DNA from 3 places in the Clostridium sp. D5 genome. Region 2 is predicted to be linked to each of the others. Evidence: riboswitches for the same ligand, from Rfam matches in the RefSeq annotation. Region 2 holds a riboswitch; each other region holds the start of a gene.
What was found. Region 2 has a riboswitch for cobalamin ahead of HMPREF0240_RS07560 (energy-coupling factor ABC transporter permease). Riboswitches for the same ligand answer to the same signal wherever they lie in the genome.
Positions count from the first base shown of each region.

Region 1 (3,281 bases), on a different contig from region 2:
CTACTGTTTTCCGGTTGCGACGACGATCCTGATGGTGGCATTTTCCGCCGCAGACAACCGTCTGTATGAGGCGGCCGAGACCATGGGAACTTCCGCAATCCGGAAAATGTTTACGATCACCATACCGAACGTCAAGTATGGCCTCATCAGCGCCATATTTGTAGCATTTACATACAGCTTTACCGACTTTGGCGCTCCCTCGGTTGTGGGCGGCAACTACAACGTGCTGGCAACAGACGTTTATAAGCAGGTAGTCGGGCAGCAGAACTTTAACATGGGAGCAGTCGTGGGAATTATCCTGCTGTTTCCTGCCATACTGTCCTTTGCAGTGGACCGGATCATAAACAAGAAGCAGAATGCGGCGATCAGTGCGAAATCCATACCATACCAGATCAAACCACACAGGCCCAGCGATATGGCAGCAACCATATTCTGTCTCGTGATCACGCTGGCCATGCTGCTGTTTTTTGCAGTCGCCCTGTTTGCATCCCTGATCAAATTCTGGCCCTACAACCTGACATTTACCCTGTCCAACTACGACCTGAGCAAGATATCCTCAGGAAATGGAATCACCGCTTTCAAAAATTCCATACTCATAGCACTCATATCGGCGTTTCTGGGAACATTCGTCACATTCCTGGGAGCATACCTGATTGAGAAAAACCAGAAATTCAAGGTCAGCAGAAGAATCACATATCTGCTCTCCATTACCCCCCTGGCGATACCAGGGACCGTAGTAGGCTTAAGCTTTATCATGTTCTTCAACGCGCCAACCTTCAAAATCCCATTTATAGAAGGCTACGTATTACAGAACCCGTTCCACATCATATACGGAACCATCTGGATCATCGTACTGGCAAACATGATACACTTCTACTCCGTCCCCTTTTCCACCGCCACAACCGCCCTGAAAAGGCTGGATAAAGAATTTGAAACCGTATCCGAGTCCCTCGCAGTCCCCTTCTACAAAACCCTGCGCCGGGTAACTCTCCCCTTATGTACACCGGCAATCTGCGAAATGTGGGTATACTTTTTCGTAAACTCACTGGTAACCGTATCCGCGGTCGTATTCCTGTTCACCCCGACCGCCCCCATAGCTTCCGTGGCCATAGTCAGCCTCGAAGGCTCCGGCCAGACCGCCCCCGCAGTAGCCATGTGCATGCTCCTCCTCTTCATCAATTTGGTTGTAAGAGGTATCTACGAGGCAAGACAGCATAAAAAACAAAAGTCAAGTGTTTCGTCCTGATGTTCCAGGCAAAGCACGGTCAGAATGCCTTTCCCGCAGCATGTGTGCATGCACCGGGGCGGGCATTTTGCTGTTTTTCTGCATTAGGGAGCGGTATGGATATATGATACTATCATACGGTTACGAAAAATATAAGAACAATTTGTAATTATTTTATCTAAAATAATTCTATTATTGACAATTTTGTTTTACTAATGTATGTTTGTTTAGTAAAACTGAATCATAATATTCATTAAATGCTCGAAAGAGGTAAAAGGGAATCAGGTGAAAAGCCTGAACGGTCCGGCCACTGTATCCAGGGAGTGAAAGCTGTAATATGCCATTGCAGAATCAATATTTTTGTGAGAAGGCACAGCATGAGCGATAATCTGGAAGTCAGGAAACCTGTTTAATGAAAGAGAGAGGAAACTTCCGGTTAAAAGCTGCCTGTCTGAATATTTGGAGTTGTTATTTGTGATCATTAAGACAACTTTATTTGTGTGTATCTAAAGTATATACATATTCTGGACATTTGCTTAAAACGGGCAGATGTCTTTTATTTTGCATTGTTTCAGCAGAATCGAAAGAATGAAGTTTAATTTTTATGAGGATAGTTTTAAAAAATTACTTAAAAAAGGAGCAAAAGTATGAAATTGAGAAACAAACTGATCAGTATGATGATGGTGCTGGCATTAGGGCTGAGTATTACTGCCTGTGGGAAAAATGCTTCAGACGCTGCAGCATTAACTGAAGAAAAAGCAAAACCGGCACAGGAAGAGAAATCCGGGTCAGAGGGGAAATTTCCTTTTACATTAACAACACAGGATGATATAGAGGTGACATTCACGCATGTGCCGGAAAGAGTAATTGCAGCGAATGCAAATGCTGGTGATCAATTGATGGCAATGGGGCTGGGGGACAAAATTATCGGAAGAGCATATACAAATTCTGTAATTAACCCCGAGTGGAATGATGAATATTTGAAGATACCGGAACTTTCAGAGACAGCGCCGTCATTAGAGGCAATCCTGGCCCAGGAGCCGGATTTTATTTACGGGCGTTCCAGTGCTTTTTCTGAAAAAAATAATACGGAGCATGAAACGTTAAGCGGTTATGATATCATGTCACTTGCTTCTATTGAAGGTTATACGATCGGGGCAGACGTAGATGTTGTATATGAAGATTTTTATAACCTGGGACGTATTTTTGATCTTGAAGAGAAAGCAGACGAAATTGTAGAGGAAATGAAGGCTCAGATTGAGGCCGCAGAAAAAGCAGTAAAAGATCAGGAAACTGTAAAAGTATTTGTTTATGATATGGCTCAGGATGGAGGGGCCTATACCTGTGGAAATAATTTTACTGCAAAACTGATTGAACACGCGGGAGGGAAAAATATTTTCTCCGATATGGATAAGACATGGGCGAATGTAAGCTGGGAAGAAGTTGTAGAGCGTGCACCTGAAGTCATTGTTATAAACAATTACGGTGATACTTCTTTAGAGCAGAAAATATCCGAACTGAAAGAAAATCCGGCGTTGGCAACCGTGCCGGCAATAGTAAATGACAGAATAATATCGGTAAATCTTTGTGAGGTATTCGCAAGTTCAATGACCGGAGATACTATAGAAAAATTTGCAAAAGCTTTCCATCCGGACTGCTTTGAATGAAAGTGATGTACAGGTATGAAGAATATTTGCATGACTATAAAGAACCACAGCGTTAGATGTTCAATTATTCTTTGTATACTGCTGATAATTTCTATTGTTTTGGCCGTCGGAACAGGGCCGGTTACCATAGACTTTATTTCCGTCTGGAAAATCGTGCTGCATAACATATCCGAATACGTCGGGCTGGAACATCTGATTTCTATAGAAGATATTAAAAGCAGTACACAGAATATAGTCTGGTTTTTAAGGGTTCCAAGAGTGCTCCTGGGAGGCCTTGTGGGAGCGGGACTTACGCTTTCTGGAATCTGTATGCAGGCATTCACAAAAAATCCGCTTGCAGAACCTTATGTCCTGGGAATCTCATCCGGGGCATCTCTGGGAGCCGTGCT
Region 1 covers NZ_GL870809.1:1,159,887-1,163,167, forward strand. Annotated here, with positions in the region: gene HMPREF0240_RS04885 (putative 2-aminoethylphosphonate ABC transporter permease subunit) at 1-1,246, shown strand, start outside; cobalamin riboswitch at 1,464-1,653, shown strand; gene HMPREF0240_RS04890 (ABC transporter substrate-binding protein) at 1,873-2,892, shown strand; gene HMPREF0240_RS04895 (iron ABC transporter permease) at 2,908-3,281, shown strand, end outside.
Region 1: it holds a riboswitch for cobalamin, as region 2 does, so the genes downstream of both, HMPREF0240_RS04890 (ABC transporter substrate-binding protein) here and HMPREF0240_RS07560 (energy-coupling factor ABC transporter permease) in region 2, are expected to answer to the same signal.

Region 2 (3,281 bases):
AAGTATGGAAAACGGGAAAATGCGCATCCTGCTGTTTGCCGGGACATCAGAAGGCAGAATGCTGGCGGAATTTTTAGGGAATTTGTCTATAGTAAGCTTTGTCAGTACAGCTACAGAATACGGCACGGAATGCGTGGAGGAGATTCCAAATATCAGGATTATTACAGGCAGGATGGACGAAGAGGCAATCTGCGGATTCATCCGGAAGCACCAGATAGAGCTTGTCATAGATGCTACTCATCCCTTTGCCCGTCTGGTTACGGAGAACATAAAAAATGCCTGCAGCAGAAGTGAGGCCGGGTATATCCGTTGTCTGCGCGATGAGAGCAGTACCGGCGGCGCTCATTCATATGAGAATATGGTACTGGTGGATTCCGTAGCAGAGGCAGTGGAATATCTGAAAACACGGGAAGGCAGGATTTTCATTTCCACAGGAAGCAAAGAATTAAAGCTGTATACAGAAATAGAGAATTATAAAGAGCGGTGTTTTGCCAGGGTTCTGTCTACGAAAGAGTCCGTGGAAGAGAGTGTGGAGCTTGGGTTTAAGGGGGCTCACCTCATTGCCATGCAGGGGCCCTTTTCGAAGGAACTGAATATCGCCATGCTTAAGGATACGGATGCAGATTATTTTGTGACAAAAGAATCCGGCAAAGCTGGGGGATTTGAGGAAAAACTGGAGGCGGCAAAAGAGACAGGAGTAACGCTGGTAGTGATCGGAAGGCCTGCAGAGACGGGGCACAGCGTAGAAGAAACAAAAAAATATCTTCAGAATATTCTGAATACGGAGGGCAAAGGGGTCTGACCCCTTCTTAAAAAATTACACAAACTAGGAAAAAAAGTACAAACAGCAACATTGAAAATCGGATACAATGCTAAGTAGTGAAAATTGCATATTATGACAAATTATGATAAAATAAATAAGGTTATGAATGAGGTGTATGAATGAAAAACGGACTGATACATATCTACTGTGGAGATGGAAAAGGGAAGACGACCGCTGCAACAGGACTTGCAGTCAGGGCCGCAGGGAGTGGAATGAAAGTTCTGTTCGCGCGCTTTTTGAAGAATGAAGTTTCCGGTGAGCTGAAGATACTGGATGCGGTGGATGGGATTACAGTTCTTCATGTGGACAAAGCGTTTGGATTTTTTAATACGCTGTGTGATAGAGAAAAGGCGGAGGCAGAGGAGACTTATGCCCGGCTTTGGGATACAGTCTGTGACAAAGCGGTATCCGGGCACTTTGATTTGCTAGTGATCGATGAGTTTATGGCCGCCTATAATTATGGCCTCATTGAGCACAATAAGGCACTGGCCTTTTTGGAAAGTAAACCAGAGGAACTGGAGGTCGTCCTGACCGGACGGAATCCGGATGAGAAGCTTATTAAGCTTGCGGACTATGTTTCCGAGATCAAGAAGATCAAACATCCCTTTGACCGGGAGATCCGGGCAAGACGGGGAATCGAGTTTTAGGAGGAGATACCTCTGTATAAAAAATGACCCAAAGGGCAGCGTGCTCTTTAGGTATATAGTTCAGGTCTGGCATACAATTTAGAAGTAAGCTGTCCCGATGCAGTATCCGAATCTGCTGAGGGCGGCCTAAGGGGAAGCAGGTGTGAATCCTGCACAATACCCGTTGCTGTATAGGTGGAATGGTATCCATTATGTCACTGTGAGAGTTCTCATGGGAAGGCGGAATACCGTGCAGATGCCTTAGTCAGAAAACCCGCTTTTAAATGGATCTGAATGGTTACGGGAATATGACCGGGTGTTATGCTGCAGATCTCGTACGATTTTGTGGTATACCTGGGAGGTATTTCGAAACAACAATATCACAAAAAAGGAGAGAGAGACATGTCAAAAAAAGAAAAAATCTTACTCAAGGCAGCCATCGCATTCGCGCTGATGTTTGCCGTCACACCGGCTGTTAATGCAATGCATATCATGGAGGGTTACCTTCCGGTAAAATACTGCATTGCCTGGGGCGTAATCTGTGTCCCGTTTCTGGTTGCCGGCCTGATATCCCTGAAAAAAAGAGTGAAAGAAAATAGAAAATCGATCATGCTGATTGCTATGGCAGGGGCGTTTATTTTTGTAATATCATCCCTGAAAATACCGTCAGTGACAGGAAGCTGTTCCCATATGACCGGAACCGGACTGGGAGCAATCCTGTTCGGACCTGCGGCAGTCAGTGTGCTGGGAATTATCGTACTTTTATTTCAGGCGATTCTGCTCGCTCACGGCGGACTGACAACACTGGGAGCCAATACGTTCTCCATGGCGATTGCAGGACCGCTTCTGTCATTTGGAATATACCAGCTCTGTAAAAAAATGAATGTTAACCGTAAAATATCAGTATTCCTGGCCGCTTTTCTGGGAGATATCTTTACATACTGTGTGACCAGTATCCAGCTGGCACTTGCATACCCATCCGAGGCGGGCGGCGTAGCGGCATCCGCTGTCAAATTCCTGGGAGTATTTGCACCGACACAGCTGCCGCTGGCAGTCATCGAGGGTATTCTCACAGTCATCATCGTAATCGGACTGGAAGCTTATGCAAAACCGGAACTGAAAGCAATCGGATTTTTAAAGGAGGCAAAATAAGATGAGTAAAAATACGAAAACAGTTATCATTCTTCTGATCGTAGCTGTATTGATTGCAATTGTGCCCCTGTTCGCAAAAAAAGGCGCTGAGTTCGGCGGTTCAGATGATGCAGGGAGCGTCATGATCGAAGAAATACAGGGAGAATATACTCCATGGTTTACACCGGTGCTTGAGACTGCGCTAGGGGGAGAACTGCCGGGTGAAGTGGAAAGCCTGATCTTCTGTCTTCAGACAGGAATCGGAGTCGGTATTATCGCTTTTGTAATGGGACGATTCGTAGAAAGAAAAAAATGGCAGAACAAGACGGAATAAAGTTCTGGGAAGGAAGGCAGCATGATTGTAGTAGATAAGCTCTGTTATCGCTCCGGTTTAAGATATGTAAATGCAGGTGAAAAGTTTGCATTTTCCATGATAACTCTGCTGTTCTGCGTTATCAGCCGTTCACTGGTCATTGCCGGTATTGTTTTTGCAGTCAATGCATACCTTACCGTGAAAAAAGGACATATAGCGGCCAAACAGTATGTAAAGCTGCTGGCTGTGCCTTTTACATTCCTTATATTGAGTACACTGGCGATCATAGTCAATATCTCAAAAGTCCCACTGGATGCCTATGCAATTCCAGTGGGCAGCTTTTTTATCACGGGTAGTTTTCAGTCCCTGCTTTTCGGGATACAGCTGA
Region 2 covers NZ_GL870810.1:262,355-265,635, forward strand. Annotated here, with positions in the region: gene cobK (precorrin-6A reductase) at 5-802, shown strand; gene HMPREF0240_RS07555 (cob(I)yrinic acid a,c-diamide adenosyltransferase) at 943-1,470, shown strand; cobalamin riboswitch at 1,554-1,746, shown strand; gene HMPREF0240_RS07560 (energy-coupling factor ABC transporter permease) at 1,852-2,601, shown strand; gene HMPREF0240_RS07565 (cobalt transport protein CbiN) at 2,603-2,914, shown strand; gene cbiQ (cobalt ECF transporter T component CbiQ) at 2,936-3,281, shown strand, end outside.

Region 3 (3,281 bases), on a different contig from region 2:
AATGTATTTCCGGATGATCCGGAATGTGGAAGCGCCCCCCAGTCTGGCCTGAAGAATATAATCTTCATTCTTAATCGACAGTACCAGCGACCGGCTGGCCCGTGTATACTTTGTCCATCCGGTAAAGCACATCGCAATAATCAGATTCTGAATGCCGGTTCCCATTACTGCTATCATAGCCAGCACGAAGATATTGCCGGGAAATGCCATTAGAACGTCTACCAGACGCATAATAATACTATCGGCCGCGCCGCCTGCAAGACCGCTGATAATACCCAGCAGTATTCCAACCACAGATATAATAGCCGTCACCATATATGCAATCAGCAAAGAGGTCTGCCCACCGTACAAGATTCGCGAGAACAGATCCCGGCCCAGCTGGTCTGTTCCGAACAAATGATCCGCAGAGGGAGCAGTAAGCATATTTGCATAGTCTGTTTCAAGAGGATCGTAAGGTGCAAACCGCCCCGCATAGACAGAAAAAAAGGTGAAAAGTGCGGCAAGTCCAAGACATATAAAAAAACTGGTATAACGGCTTTTCTGCCGTTTCGTCTTTCTTCTCACTTTGCCGCTCCTCCCAGCCGTATCCGGGGATCCAGATAACGGTAAAATATATCCACTGCCAGATTCACACATACATAAATCACCCCCATCCACATAACATATCCCTGTATCAGCTGATAGTCCCTGTTCGTGATAGCATTTACTGCCGCACTGCCTATGCCGTTCCAGCTGAAAATGGTCTCTACGATCATTGTTCCGCCCAGCAGTCCTCCAAACGACATGCCCAGAAGTGTAATAATAGTCAAAAGCGAATTAGGCAGCACATGGCGCAGAATAATGCGCCTCTTTGAAATCCCCCTGGAAAGTTCTCCCATAATATAGGGCTCATGCATCTCTTCCAGCATGGCCGTGCGGATACGCCGGATATAAGATGCCGCCATGCCAAACGCCAGCGTAATATCAGGCATAATCATCTGTTTTATACTCTCAGAGCCTCCCACAGGAAGGGCCTGCAGCTTTACGGCAAACAAATAGATCAGGATCAGTGCAATCCAGAAGCTTGGCATCGCCTCCCCTATGAATGCCAGAAAACGGATGATATAATCTGCGGTTTTATTATGGTAAACCGCAGAGAGAATACCAAGAGGCAATGCAATCATCAGCATAAGTATGAAGGAGGAACATGCCAGCTTAATCGTATTCGGCAGCTTCCTTGCCAGGATTTCCGAGACCGGCTGCCCATACTTTACCGAATTTCCAAAATCCCCGTGCAGCACGCCCGCCAGCCAGTTTTGGTACTGAACAGGCAGAGGCTGGTCCAGGCCATATTCCGCTTTCAGCTTACCGATTGCTTCAGGGTCACTTCCTGCCCCCATACTTTCCATCATCTGCTGTGCCGGATCAGATGGCAGGACATTGGTCAGGCAAAAGGTCAGTACAGATAAGCCGAACAGTATAATGATCAGCGCCGCCATGCGTTTTATGATATATCGAAGCATTTTACTACCTCCCCTGACTGTTTTCTGATAAAAGATCAGAACTGGCATTCAAATTTGGAATTTCCAATGAAATAAAAAAAGGACATGTCCACAGACATATCCTTTTCCAATGTTCAGGTTTTCCCATACTAATTAAGCGCAAAAGCACAACGGCTTTTAACGCAAAAAGAATTTTCTTAGCTGTGGCTCGCAGCATGAAAATAACAGTTAGAACCGGTATTCTGGCTTGAGCTTCTCCGCATACTTTCGCCTTCCCGGTTTCCCAGTGGCTTATTGAAATATGCTCCACTCTTACAGCAACGGCATTGCACAGGATTTGCACCTGTTTCCCTATTGTTGGAAAAACGTATATCTTCCGACAATACTGCAATTCTTTCTTGCAGGCATTCTATCTGCACTATATTAAGTTTCTATTTAGTCCCATTCGGTACTACATTATACTATCATACACTTTTCCCCTTGTCAACAGCCTGTCATTTTTCTTATGATTGTTTTTCTCAGTATGCTGTGCTAATCTAATACTATTACAAGTTTTATTAATTATGTTATCAAAGGAGTATTACCAATGGATATAAATCTGAAAGACCGCATAACCGTATACTGGGATATCCGCGCTACCAGCTACGACCAGATGAGACAGAAACATTTACATGGCCGGGAATTTCAGTTCTGGAAGTCTGAAATGAAATCCATCCTGCCTGTTTCTGACAAACCGCTGAAGATTTTGGATATCGGTACTGCCACTGGTTTTATGGCAATTGTATGTGCCTCTCTGGGCCATAAAGTTACTGCTGTTGATATCTCCCGCCACATGCTCAAACGGGCCAGGTCTGCTGCGGCTGAATCCGGTTTTTCTGTGACGTTTCTTCAGATGGATGCCCATCAGCTGGATTTTCCAAGCGGTTCCTTTGATGTGGTAATCTGCCGCAGCACAATCTGGACTATACTGGATCCCCGGTGCGTCTACATGGAAATATTCCGGGTACTGAAACCCGGCGGATGCTTCTTTAACTGTGATGCCAATTACGGAAAAGATGGTTTCAAAGATCTTGGAACCACACCAGATGAAAAAGCAATCTTTGCTGAGTGCGATGCCTATACCTCTCTCCTTCCAATCAGCTATGTGCAGCGTCCGGAATGGGACATCGCAACACTTCGCAATCTAGGCTTTGTGCACTGTGAATGTACGAGGAATATCAGCGGAAAATTAAACCCACACGGCAGCTCAAAAGCTTCGACGAATCATCCCCTGTTTTCAATTTATTGTGTAAAGCCTGCCGATACAGAGGAAGACGGTAACATTGACTATGATTTCCAGCTCTTTAAAACACATAACCAGCTGTTCTACCGTGAACAGCGGCAGTTCGGCAATAATAAGGATACCGAATATTTAATTCTGGACCTGCTTATGTATCAGCCCGAAGGACTGCGGCCCAGTGATTTAAGCGAATATATATTTATCCCGAAACAAACAGTCACCCGGATTCTGGCACAGCTGACCGAAAAGGGGTATATCCGCCAGATGCCTAATCCCAGAGACCGACGCAGTATGCTGCTTACCCTTACTTCCGAAGGACGTAAACAGCACCACAAGGAAGAAAAGGCTCTTGAAGTCCGATATGCAAAAGTTCTGAACAGTTTTTCCGCGCAGAAGCTAAGCCAGCTCAATCAGCTTTACATGGAGTTTCTGGACGCATTTCCCTCTTCCTGATATAAAATTGCAGATAAAAATAAACCGCCAGTAGCTCTCAGGTACATAAAGAGACTGGCGGCATTTAC
Region 3 covers NZ_GL870815.1:1,707-4,987, reverse strand. Annotated here, with positions in the region: gene nikC (nickel transporter permease) at 1-564, opposite strand, end outside; gene nikB (nickel ABC transporter permease) at 561-1,502, opposite strand; cobalamin riboswitch at 1,696-1,886, opposite strand; gene HMPREF0240_RS15380 (methyltransferase domain-containing protein) at 2,068-3,213, shown strand.
Region 3: it holds a riboswitch for cobalamin, as region 2 does, so the genes downstream of both, nikB (nickel ABC transporter permease) here and HMPREF0240_RS07560 (energy-coupling factor ABC transporter permease) in region 2, are expected to answer to the same signal.